One region of the Brevibacillus sp. MCWH genome, then DNA from elsewhere that is predicted to be linked to it. Evidence: riboswitches for the same ligand, from Rfam matches in the RefSeq annotation. Region 1 holds a riboswitch; each other region holds the start of a gene.
The links. A riboswitch is a leader RNA that binds a small molecule or an ion and turns the genes downstream of it on or off. The one in region 1 is predicted to bind S-adenosylmethionine.

Region 1 (4,162 bases):
CGCGCGTAAACGCCTTCAGGTGGGCCAGTGTCAGGTTGTGCTTCACCGGCTCCTCCACCAGGATGCCCTGCAGCCGCCGCTCTTCGGGAATCAGCGCGATGCCGTTTTGAATCGCCTCACCAGGATGGCGGAGGCGCAGAGTCTTCCCTCTCAGCCGGATCTCGCCGCCGTCCAGCCGGTCGGCGCCGAACAGGGCACGGGACACCTCCGTCTTGCCGGCGCCCACCAGTCCCACCACCGCGACGATCTCCCCCTGCCGCAGCTGAACGTCAAACCGCTTCACCTTGTGGCCGATCCGCAGCTCTCTCGCTTCCAGCAACACCTCGCCTGCCCGTCTGCATCTCTCGTCTGCCTGATTGGCTTCGCGGCGGCCCAGCATCGCCGCCACCGCCTCTTCCGGACTGGTCTGTTCCGTCCGCTTTTCCCACACCCGGCTGCCGTCCCGCAGCACAGTGATGCGATCAGCGATGGCAAACACCTCCGGCAGCCGGTGGGAGATGTAGACAATCCCCAGCCCTGCCGCCTTCAAGCTGGCAATCAGCTCAAACAGCGCCGCCGCTTCCGTCAGGCTGAGCGGCGCGGTCGGCTCGTCAAAGATGACGAAGCGGACATCCTGGGCCACAGCCCGGGCCAGCAGCACCAACTGTTTCTCCGCCAGCGTCAGCTCCTCCGCCTTTGCCTTCAGCGGCAGGGAAAAACCGCACCGGCTGAGTATCTGTTGGGCCCGCTCCACCGTACGCTTCGGCGAATGCCACCAGGCGCCGGCGGAGACAGTATGGTCCAGAAGTATGTTTTCCGCGACGCTCAGGGAGGGAATCAGCCCCGTGTCCACTTCCTGCTGCACGAGGTGGATACCGGCCCGCTTGGCATCCCGCGGTCCGCTGACGGCCAGCTCACGGCCGTCGATCAGAATGCTGCCGGCCGTCGCCTGCTCTGCGCCGGAGAGAATTTTCATCAGCGTGCTTTTGCCCGCTCCATTGGCTCCGAGGATGGCGTGCACCTCCCCGCCGCGTACGGTGAAATCCACCCCGCGCAGGGCGTACACCCCGCCGTACTGCTTGACGATCCCCTTCATTTCCAAAACAGAGGCCGTCATCTCGCATCCCTCCCTGATCTGTCCGTTTCGGTCACTTGTGCTTTGCCTCCAGCGCAGCCATCCACGGCGAGATGGCGGCGTCGCTTCGACCCCATCCGCTCACGTATTGCGTCAGGTCGGACATGTTGACCGGTTGGTCCGGCAGTTTGTCCTGGCTGACCAGATGCGGATCGAGCGAGAAGTACTTGGGCGTGTGTTCGCCGGCGATCTTTTGGTAGAGGAAGCGGCTCTGCACCCGTCCGATGTCCGCCGGATCAGTCGCCGCCGACGCTTTCCACGGGCTGTTCGGCTCCTGGATGAGCTGCAAGTCCTCGTCGGACAGGTCGATGCCGAACACCTTGATCTCCGTCCGTCCCGCCGCCTTGATCGCCCGTGTGGCCCCTTTGGCAAATTCGTCCCACGGCGCCCATACGGCTGCAATGTCGCCTTTGTTGGGGAACTTTTTCAGGATTGCATCCATCTGCGCCTGGGTGTCCAGCGCCGTATTCGGCGTGGCCGAACCGAAGCGGGCGATCTCCTTGATGTTGGGGTAGCGCTTGAGAAAAATCTCGTAGACGCGGTTGCGCTTTTCCATCGGCGCAAAACCGCCCACCCAGATGTAGACGATGTTGCCTTTCCCGTCGATGGATTGGGCCAGATTTTTCAGCCCCTGCCAGGCCAGGCTGTAGTCGTCCTGGTCAATTACAGTGACGCCTTCCACCTGGTCCAGGTCGTTGTCAAACGCGACGACGGGAATCCCCGCCTTGACCGCCCGCTCCACCCCCGGCTGCAGCGCTTCCGCACGGCCGTGGTTGATCAGGATGCCGTCCACTTTTTGGTTGATCGCGGTGTCCAGGTGGGCCGCCATTTTGCCCAAATCGCCGTCCGCGTTGTAGACGACCAGCTCGCCGCCGAATTTGCTCACCTGCTCTTTGACTCCTTGCAGGTACTGGGCAGAAAACGTCCCGATGGAAAACTCGCTGACCAGAGCGATTTTCAACGGTTTGTCCACTGCCGCCGGAATAGCTGCCTGAGTTGCCGCCGCCGGTGATGCGCCTGGCTGCTGCGGCGCGTCCGCCGGCTGTGACGACGATGGCGCGGCAGATTGTGCAGACGGCGCCGGCGGCTGTTCATTGGTGCAGGCCGTCAGCAAAAGAGCCGCGACGAGACTGACAGTCATCCATTTGTTGATCGTTTTCATTTGGTACATCCCCCTCATGAGTGCGTAAAAAATAATGACATGGACGGAAAAACCGAAAAAACAAACGCCTCTTTTCCTTGAGAAAAGAGGCGCGGTTTGCTCGCTCACCTCTCATCTCTCAGGAAAATTCCTGCAGGAGTTAGCACCGTGCCGCAAGAGCAGCATGCTCTTGGCAGTCGGTTGCCGGGCGTCATCGGGCCAGTCCCTCAGCCTGCTCTGGATAAGAAGGCATGTGTAATTCCAAGTTTTCCACTATGCTTTTTAATATTGATGACATCATACATCGAAGCGGGATGTGCCGTCAATCCCGTTTTTCGATCGCTTCTCCAAAAAATTCACAACTGTCAGCATCTTCCGCTGACAGTTTTCAATCGACGAACAGCGAAGGTTGGGCAGGCGTAAAACGCCAAGGAAAACGGCTCTGCTGCAATCAACGCGAGCAGAGCTGTTTTCGTTACTGTTGTTTCCCCTCCGTGTTGATTTGGAAGGTCACGCCAAACTTGTCCGTTACAATCCCATAGGCCGGGCTAAAGAACGTCTCTTGCAGCGGCATGTTCACCTGACCGTCCTGCTTCAAGGCTTCATAGATTCGTGTCGCTTTTTCCTTGTCGTCCGTCGAGATACAGATGGTGATTTGACTGCCGCTCTGATGGGGTTGGCCCGGAGACGTATCGGAAAACATGAGGTCCGACTCGCCGACCCTTATCATGGCATGCGACACGCGGTCCTTTGCCTCTTCCGGCAGGGGAAATTCCGGGTTTTCCGGCATCTCGCCAAACGTTTGGTAAAACAGGATTTTGGCATCCAGTGCTTGTTCGTAAAAGTGAATGGCTTCCTTGGCATTTCCGTCCATGATCAGATAGGGGATCAAGCGCAGTGTCATCAGGAATCAGCTCCTTGGATTTTCATTCTGCCCGCCGCAAAAATCCGTACGGGCCACAGATTGACACGTATTAAAGCAAGCCATACTCTCTATTATTTCCGATTCTCTGATTTGAAAACGAATCCAGTGTCAATGATCGTGTTGTTCACAGGAAGGAAAATGAAGCATGGCTTGAAACAAGCGAGATTTTGCTAGATCCCCCACTCTTTTTTCAGCAAATAAATCAGTTCTGCTTCCCGCTCGTCGTTCTTCTTCTGCAAAAATTCCTTTGTCCATTGATAAAAACCGTGTCCGTTTTTCTGGCCGTATTTGCCTTCGTCCACCAAACGGCGCATCATACCGAGAGAGGCCGAGTCGGTGCTGAGGTCGGGAAACAAATTATTCCAAAAACAGTTTGCCGGCGAACGATTCACGGTAAATGGTTTCGATGTCCGCAGCCGTCAGCCAGCGTGGATTATTGTTCAGCAGTCTGTCGATTTTGCTTGCTTCTGCTGCCAAGGCCGGAATGTCTTCTTCTGTCACGCCAACATCTCTGATGCTGGCGGGAATGCCCACGTCGCAAGACAGTTTGGCGATGGCGTGGACCGCCTGAAATGCTGCATCGCGAAGCGACAGCCCGTCTACGTTTTCTCCCATCGCCCTGGCCACTTCCGCAAATTTGGGAATATTCGAAACTACATTGTACTTCATGACGTAGGGGAGCAGCAAGGAGTTTGCCACCCCGTGGGGCACCTTGAATTTGCCTCCCAGCGGATAGGCCAGCGCATGGACGGCTCCTACCCCGGCATTGCCCAGCGAAATGCCGGCGAGCAGACTTCCCATCGCCATGTCTTCGCGCGCTTTGAGGTCATGTCCCTGATACACGGCTTGGCGAAGGGAACGGGAAACCAGTTTGATCGCGTGCAGGGCAATCGCGTCCGTCAGTTCATTTGCCCGAATCGCCGTATAGGACTCCACCGCATGAACAAACGCGTCCATCCCCGTCGCGGCCGTGACGGATGGA
Region 2 (4,162 bases), on a different contig from region 1:
GTGATGTCCGGGATGACCAGGTCAATGCCGAACATCTCGTTCTCGGGAAATTTGACCCCGCAGTCGATGATGATGATCTCGTCTTCGTACTCGACACAGTACATGTTTTTGCCGATTTCGCCGAGACCGCCCATCGCGAAAATCTTTACGTCGCTCAATACTCGTTCCTCCCAATAGATTTCGTGCATGTGTTATTGGAAACCCGACCAATGCATGCCACCTTTTATTGTATCACATCGGATCGCCTTCGTTTCATCCAGTCTTGCCATTTTCCCGCATTCTGCAACCGGATCATGAAAAGAATCCGGCAGCAAAAAAAGAGCCCTCATGAACCGCCATCTGCCGGAAGGGCGCAGGGTCTATCTATTATCTTTGGTGGTCCTGGCTGCAGCGAGTATGATGCCGGTAATCGGGCACACTACCGCTCAAGCGATATTTTCTGCGGACATTTACTACGGAGAGGCAGGTGCGCCCTGATGCGTGACCGATTGCACCGACGGGGCTGGATAGCTGCATGTGCGGCGGTGCTGCTGCTCCTCCACGCCCTGCCGGCCTCTGCGCAGCCTCCCTACGCCAAATGGGGGCGGCTCGCGATCGAACACACGATGAAAACGTACCCGCAAGCGGAAATTGTCGACTACCTGCATGTCGGGCGGACGAGCAAAACGCCTGCTACGTGGGAAGAAACGTTCAAGCTGCTGCTCCGGGAGGGCAGACGCATGTGGGCCGTTATCGTGCGGATCGAGTTTGACAAGCAGACGGAGAAGGTCATCGCCATCCGTTTGGAAGAGACCGGCTGAACAGCCAATGTGACGAAGAGACCCGTGATGTTTGAATGGAACCGTCCATGAAACAGATGAACCCGCCCCGGGACTGAACACGTCAGGTCCGGCTTGGGCGGGTTTTGTCGAATATTGATTTCCGGCAGAAGTACTCCCGAAAGGCTGACTAATCAGCCAACAGCTCAATGTCTTTCAACATGCTGTCCATATCCATTTTGGACGCCATCCCGTACACGCGGCGCATGTTGCCGTCCTTGTCGACGAGGAACATGACGGCGGTGTGCGCAAACGAACCGTCTGGCTGTTTCAGCACGGCGATGCCAAAGTCCTTGGTCACTTTTTCCACGGTGGCTTGATCGCCGCGCAGGAAGTACCAGCCGCTCAGATCGGCACCAAACTTGTCGGCGTACTCCTTGAGCACGTCCGGCGTATCCCGCTCCGGGTCAAAGGTGATCGTCACAAACGCCACCTTGTCTTTGAACAGCCCTTTGGCCTTCAGCTGTTCCTGCATCTTGGCCATGTTAAACGTCGTGGCCGGGCAGATATCCGGACAGTGGGTAAAGATGAACTCCACCAGCCGAACCTTGCCGTTGGTTCCGGACAGGGTAAATGTGGACCCGTCGATGTTATCCAGCGCAAAGTCGTTTATCTGCTTCATGACGGGGATCTGACTTTTTTGCCAGTACTGGTAGCCGAATACACCGACGACGAGCATTCCCAGCACGGCGGCCAGCACGGCAAACCAGTAGCGCTGCCAGAACGACACTTTGCCTTCGCTCATATCACGTGCCTCCTCTTCCTGATCGCGCTGTTGCCAAACGGCGATCACGCGCGTTTATCTCTGCACCGATACGTTACGCTTCCGTTTCCCCCGGCCAAGCGAGCATACCGCCCACCATGTTGGCCGCATCGAAGCCCAATTCCTGCAAATACTGGGTGGCCATGTGACTGCGGGCGCCGCTTCGGCAGACCAGCACGACCGGTGTCTCCTTGTCCAGCTCATCGACGCGATGCGGCAAAAAGCCAAGCGGAATCAGTTTGGCTTGCTTGATGTGGCCCGCATTCCACTCCTCCAACTCGCGCACATCGATAACCTGCACCTTCTCTCCCGCAGCCAGCTTCTCCATCAGCTCCTGCGGCGTGATTTCCTTTACCCCTTGTTCCGCCATATGTACAAGCCTCCTGTATCTTCATAAATATGGATTCCATACCGTCACCCATCATACCATACCGGCGGCTGTTTTCGTATATGACCCTCCCTGCACGGACGTGTGTTCAATAATTCGTCAGAATCAGGAAAAATATAGAAGGAATTTTTTGGGCGGGCACCATCACACGAAACGCAATCACAACAAATCCCCTTGACTTACCCGGAAATTCTTATTGACCAAACCCGGCGGCCCCCCTATAATACCAAGTAAGCACAATTTGCAAAATCTTTCGATTTCATCAAGAGCGGCGGAGGGACAGGCCCAATGAAGCCCGGCAACCGGCAAGCATCCTGCTTGCATGGTGCCAATTCCTGCAGAATCCCGGATTCTGAGAGATGAAACGGCCGCTTGATTCGGAATGACCGAAGCCTTCTTTCTCTCCGGAAGAAGGCTTCGCTTTTTATCCATTCATTTTCATGCAGGAAAAAGGAGAGATGACCATGTCGGATCAACGTCAGTGGAAGCCGGAAACCATTGCGCTGCACGGTGGACAGTCGCCTGACCCGGTGACGGGCTCGCGCGCGGTGCCGATTTATCAGACGACCTCGTACGTGTTTCGCGATACGGAGCACGCCGCCAACCTGTTCGGGTTGAAAGAGGCGGGCAACATCTACACGCGTATCATGAACCCGACCCAGGACGTGTTTGAACAGCGGGTCGCCCTGCTGGAAGGCGGTGTCGGGGCGCTGGCCACTTCCTCCGGGCAGGCGGCGATTACCTTTGCCATCCTCAACATCGCCCAGGCCGGAGACGAAATCGTCGCCTCCACCAGCCTGTACGGCGGCACCTACAACCTGTTCTACCACACGCTGCCGCGGTTCGGCGTCACCGTTCACTTCGTGGACCAGTCCAATCCGGACAATTTCCGATCCAAAATCAACGAAAAGACAAAAGCGCTGTTCGTCGAAACGATCGGCAACCCGCGCATAGACGTAGCCGACATCGAGGCGATTGCCGCGGTCGCTCACGAATACGGAATTCCGCTGATCGTAGACAACACCTTTGCCACCCCGATCCTCTGCCGTCCGTTTGACCACGGGGCCGATATCGTCGTGCACTCCACCACCAAGTTCATTGGCGGACACGGCACGGCCATCGGCGGCATCATCGTTGACTCCGGCAAGTTCGACTGGAGCAGCGGCAAGTTTCCCGGCCTGACCACGCCCGACCCGAGCTACCACGGCATCGTCTACACGGAAGCGTTCGGCCCGCTGGCGTACATCGTCAAGGCCCGGGTTCAACTGCAGCGGGATATCGGGGCAGCTGTCGCGCCGTTCAACGCCTTTTTGTTCCTGCAGGGGCTGGAAACGCTGCATCTGCGCATGGAGCGGCACAGTGAAAACGCTCTGGCCGTCGCCCGTTATCTGCAGGCACATCCCGCCGTGGAGTGGGTCAGCTATCCGGGATTGGAGAGCGATCCGCACTACCGCCTGGCGCAAAAGTACCTGCCAAAAGGTGCCGGAGCCATCCTCACGTTTGGCGTGCGCGGCGGCGTCGCCGAAGGGAAAAAGCTGATCGAGTCGGTCAAGCTGTTCTCCCATCTGGCCAACGTCGGCGATTCCAAGTCGCTCATCATCCATCCGGCCAGCACCACCCACCAGCAGTTGACGGAAGCGGAACAGCTCGCCGCCGGCGTCACCCCAGGCCTGATTCGCCTCTCCATCGGGACGGAGGCGATCGACGACATCATCGCCGATCTGGAGCAGGCGCTGAAGCAGGCGGTACCCCAGCAGGTTGGCTAAGGTACGAGACAGGTCAACGCACGGGCGCCCGTCGCGCGCAAAGCGTCCAAGGATGGCGAGCGTCCGCGTTCGTTTGCATCAAACAGCGAAGGGAGTTCCCCTTCGCTGTTTTTCTATTGCAGGACGCCGGATTTTCCACATTCGGGCGCAAGATTACATCATGGTGATATCGGGATTCTCCTTCTCTCTATTGCCTTCGCCAGTCATACACGTCATTGTTTAAAAGATTTAACGAATGACCGTTAATAACAACAGTGTGATCGTCCTTCCATTCAATAGATGCTGTATCAACGCGATACTCCCAATAGATATTGCGTTTTTCCCCTGTACTTGTTACCAGTTCACCCCTGATCGCTGTAGAAAAAGTAGCGCCGCCGTCAACAAGGTATAGTTTGATGACGTATTCATTTGAAGGCGAAGCCGATTC
Region 3 (4,162 bases), on a different contig from region 1:
GCCGTTTGTCCCCGTGTCCAAGGGGATGCGCATCGAGATCTACGGGTCCCATACCTTTAACTATGCGCTGGCTGCTACCGATCAGGTGGCCCAGTTGTCCGATCAAGGCAAGGAAGTCATCGGATTAAAGCTCAAGCCTGGGAAGTACTACATCCGATTGAGCAGTACGGTCCCGTTCAAATACGATGCCTACCGCCTCACACTGCACAAGGAGAAGCTGGTGGACGGCTATCGGGACATTGCCGGTCACTGGGCTCGCGCCGAAATCGCCCGGCTGACTCGAAAAGGGGTCGTCAAGGGTTTTGACAATGCCACGTTTCAGCCGAATCAGCAGGTGACGCGGGCACAATTTGCCACCATGCTGATCCAAGCCATGCGGGCCAAAGGGCTGCCGGTGGGGGCGTATACGGGCCGCAATCCGTTTGGCGACCTGTCCAGCTCCCATTGGGCCTACCAGCCGCTTCTAATGGCGTATAAACTGGGGATTATGCAGGGGTACCCCAACCGGACGATCAAGCCGAACCAGCCCATCTCCCGGGCGGAGATGGCCCAGATGACCGCCCGCGCCCAGAACTTGCTTTTGACCAAGCACTCAAGGTCGTCATACCGTGACGTACCGATCAGCCACTGGGCGTCTCCGGCGATCGAGGCGCTCACCTCCAGAGGTTGGCTGAAGGGCTACGGGAATCTCTTCAAGCCGCAGGGACGCGCGACCCGAGCCGAAGTAGTCGTTCTGTTGGCCAGAGTCTACAAATTGTGATCAACAATTAAAGGAGAGGACATCGAGATGAACAAAGCGACAAAAGGATTGATTGCAGCTGCAGTTGTCGGCACGGCCATTTTTACTTCCCAAGCGATGGCTGACGGCGGAAGCGCCGGCGTGCCGGGTTCTGCAGACGACCCGGTTGTGACGAAAAGCTACGTCGATCAGCAGATTCAGCGAGCGCTGGGCAGCGCAGGCGGCGGGAACAGCGGATTGACCGTGGTGGAGCTGAATCCGGGCCAGACGCTGTACGGCTTTGAAGGGACGGAATTCATCGTCCGCACCGGACAGGTGCAAGCTGTCGCCGGCAACAATGGAGACGGTCTGACCGACATTACGCAGGGGGCGGATCTCCGTGCCGGTGCACCGGTTTCCCACAACCACCTGCTCCTGATCGCCCGCTCCGACAACCGCGGATTGCGGCTGGACCCGAACTACAGCGGCGTGGCCTACATCATGGTGCGCGGCAAATACGAAATCCGCTAAGTGCATATTGACACCGAAGAGAAAAACCAGTATTCTATTATGCGAATGGATACTCTTATCCAGAGTAGGCGGAGGGACTGGCCCTATGAAGCCCGGCAACCGACTTGAGCGGTGCTAACCAGCAGAACGGAAATCTGTTCTGGCCGATAAGAGGTAAGGAACGCATCAAAACAAGCACCTTTTCCTCAAACGGAAAAGGTTTTTTTTTGCATGTGCCTTCGACTGATAAGAACCTGTTTCGGCCACCACACTATTTGTATGAGTCTAAAGGAGGTCGTACACATGGCATTGCAAAAAGGTCGTCGCCTGTTCACTTCTGAATCTGTCACCGAAGGTCATCCGGATAAGATTTGTGACCAAATTTCCGACGCCATTCTGGATGCGATCCTGGCAAAGGATCCGAACGCTCGCGTTGCTTGCGAAACGTCCGTAACCACCGGTCTCGTGCTCGTGGCGGGTGAAATTACCACCAACACCTATGTGGACATTCAAAAGCTGGTGCGCGACACGATCCGCGAAATCGGTTATGATCGCGCCAAATTTGGCTTTGACGCGGACACCTGCGGCGTCATCACCGCAATCGGCGAGCAGTCTGCCGACATCGCCCTGGGTGTGGACCAGGCTCTGGAAGCGCGCGAAGGCAAAATGACCGACGAGGAAATCGAAGCGATTGGCGCTGGCGACCAAGGGTTGATGTTTGGGTTTGCCTGCAACGAAACGCCTGAACTGATGCCGCTGCCGATCAGCATGGCGCACAAGCTGGCCCGTCGTCTGACCGAGGTGCGCAAAAACGGCACGCTCAGCTATCTGCGTCCGGACGGCAAAACCCAGGTGACTGTGGAATACGACGGCGACAAGCCGGTTCGCATCGACACCATTGTCATTTCCACCCAACACGCTCCGGAAGTGACGTTGGAACAAATCAAAAAAGACCTGATGGAACACGTCATTAAGCCAATCGTTCCTGCAGAACTGCTGGATGACGAGACCAAGTATTTCATCAACCCGACCGGCCGTTTCGTGATCGGCGGTCCGCAGGGCGACGCCGGCTTGACCGGACGCAAAATCATCGTGGATACTTACGGCGGCTACGCTCGTCACGGCGGCGGCGCGTTTTCCGGCAAAGACCCGACCAAGGTGGACCGTTCCGGTGCATACGCTGCTCGTTACGTAGCGAAGAACATCGTCGCAGCAGGCCTGGCGGACAAGTGCGAAGTGCAGGTAGCGTACGCCATTGGTGTGGCACAGCCTGTGTCCATCAGCGTGGATACGTTTGGCACCGGCAAGATCGCCGAGGAGGAGCTGGTGAAGCTCATCCGCAAGCACTTTGACCTGCGCCCGGCAGGTATCATCAAACAGCTTGACCTGCGTCGTCCGATCTACAAACAGACTGCGGCATACGGTCACTTTGGGCGTAATGACCTGAATGTGCCGTGGGAGAAGACAGACAAGGCAGAAGCGCTGAAACAGGACGCTGCCGGTCTGTTGAAATAACAACCGAGTAGGGAGAGCCTAGTGCACGCACTAGGCTTTTTTTCTTGGATAGGAATGGTAATCTGGTCATAAAGGAATCCGTTCTCTGGTGTCGAATCACTATGTAGGCTTAAGGAGGGATTTTGTTGCCGAAAAGGTGGCCCTTCTTCCTTTTCATTCTGGTGTCGTTCGGTCTGGTCGTGACTGCCGGACTGCTCGGGGGTGTGCATCTTCCAAATACCTACATGCCGAAAGTGCAACATTTTCCCCCGGTTCCTACGTCTATAAGCACAAGCGGGGATGATACTGCTGCAGCGCGGGAACGAACGGTAGAAAAAGAGGATGCCGTCGTACCCAGGCAGTGGTATCGAAATCGGGTGGTGGTGCTGACTTACCACCATGTGTCGAATCAATCGAACCAACGCTATGTGATTGACCCGGACCAATTTGCCCGGCATATGGCGTTTTTGCGCGAGAATGACCTGCATCCGATTTCGTTGTCGGAGTTTTTGCGTTTTGTCGACACTGGCGTGCTGTCTACCGACAACGCCGTGCTGATTACGTTTGACGATGGATACGAGAGTTACTACACGCATGCGTTTCCCGTGCTGCGGCAGTACCAGTTTCCATCCGTCAATTTTGCTATTGCAGGTCGGCTGCGGGACACCGCGGAGCGCAAGCGAGAAAATATGACGACACCGTTGACTCGCCAACAGATAAACGAAATGCTCGTTTCCGGGCTGGTGGATATCGGCTCACACACATACAGTCTGCATGAACAAGCCGCCAGCAACGAATGGGGAGAATGGGGGCCCGAGACTGCTCCCGTTTACATGGAGGATCTGCAGCGCTTGGAAAACGAGCAGGAATACCGGAACCGATTGTACGTTGACTTTACCATGTCCCGTGTCGGCCTGAGCGATCTGGTGGGCCGACCGGTGGAAACCATATCCTTGCCGTTCGGCTTTTTTAATGACATCGTTCTGCAGACCGCCCAACAAGCAGGCTACCGTTACGTGTTCAACTCCAATCCGGGAGTGGTGACACCCGGCGTCAATCCGCTTAAGATCCCGCGTTTTGACGTCGGCTCGCGCGAGATGGATACTGCCCAACTCCACCAGCTGTTTACGAAAGCGAAAAACGGATTTGAAGGAGAGCAGGAATGAACCAGGCAATCAGCATCAGCATGTTGGATGGAGTAATTAAACGAACGATTGAGACGGTGGAGGCAAGCAAGGCGCAAATCTTTGAGATTTCCGAACATGCACGCCAGCAGGGTAACACGTTAAAGCTGGAATTGCATGAATTGCGACAAGAAATTTCCAAAGTGATTCAGAAGGTGGATGCGCTGGAGCTCGCCTACCGCAAGTCGCGCAACCGGCTGGTGCTGGTGAGCCGCAACTTCCACACCTATACGGAAGAAGACATCCGCATCGCGTA

Region 2: linked by a shared signal. The riboswitch ahead of ETC00_RS11230 (homocysteine synthase) and the one ahead of ETC00_RS10445 (sugar ABC transporter substrate-binding protein) in region 1 are both predicted to bind S-adenosylmethionine.
Region 3: linked by a shared signal. The riboswitch ahead of metK (methionine adenosyltransferase) and the one ahead of ETC00_RS10445 (sugar ABC transporter substrate-binding protein) in region 1 are both predicted to bind S-adenosylmethionine.

Annotation. Positions count from the first base shown of each region.
Region 1 is NZ_SDLF01000009.1:84,697-88,858, reverse strand. Features, by position in the region: gene ETC00_RS10450 (sugar ABC transporter ATP-binding protein) at 1-1,096, opposite strand, end outside; gene ETC00_RS10445 (sugar ABC transporter substrate-binding protein) at 1,128-2,276, opposite strand; SAM riboswitch class I at 2,385-2,503, opposite strand; gene ETC00_RS10440 (VOC family protein) at 2,731-3,159, opposite strand; gene ETC00_RS20855 (hypothetical protein) at 3,351-3,482, opposite strand; gene ETC00_RS10435 (iron-containing alcohol dehydrogenase) at 3,538-4,162, opposite strand, start outside.
Region 2 is NZ_SDLF01000010.1:88,577-92,738, reverse strand. Features, by position in the region: gene rnjA (ribonuclease J1) at 1-188, opposite strand, end outside; gene ETC00_RS11245 (DUF3889 domain-containing protein) at 477-800, shown strand; gene ETC00_RS11240 (SCO family protein) at 949-1,563, opposite strand; gene ETC00_RS11235 (rhodanese-like domain-containing protein) at 1,637-1,951, opposite strand; SAM riboswitch class I at 2,226-2,335, shown strand; gene ETC00_RS11230 (homocysteine synthase) at 2,434-3,735, shown strand; gene ETC00_RS11225 (DUF5412 domain-containing protein) at 3,923-4,162, opposite strand, start outside.
Region 3 is NZ_SDLF01000001.1:320,471-324,632, forward strand. Features, by position in the region: gene ETC00_RS01410 (S8 family peptidase) at 1-760, shown strand, start outside; gene ETC00_RS01415 (hypothetical protein) at 788-1,249, shown strand; SAM riboswitch class I at 1,302-1,402, shown strand; gene metK (methionine adenosyltransferase) at 1,538-2,743, shown strand; gene ETC00_RS01425 (polysaccharide deacetylase family protein) at 2,869-3,888, shown strand; gene ETC00_RS01430 (sensor histidine kinase) at 3,885-4,162, shown strand, end outside.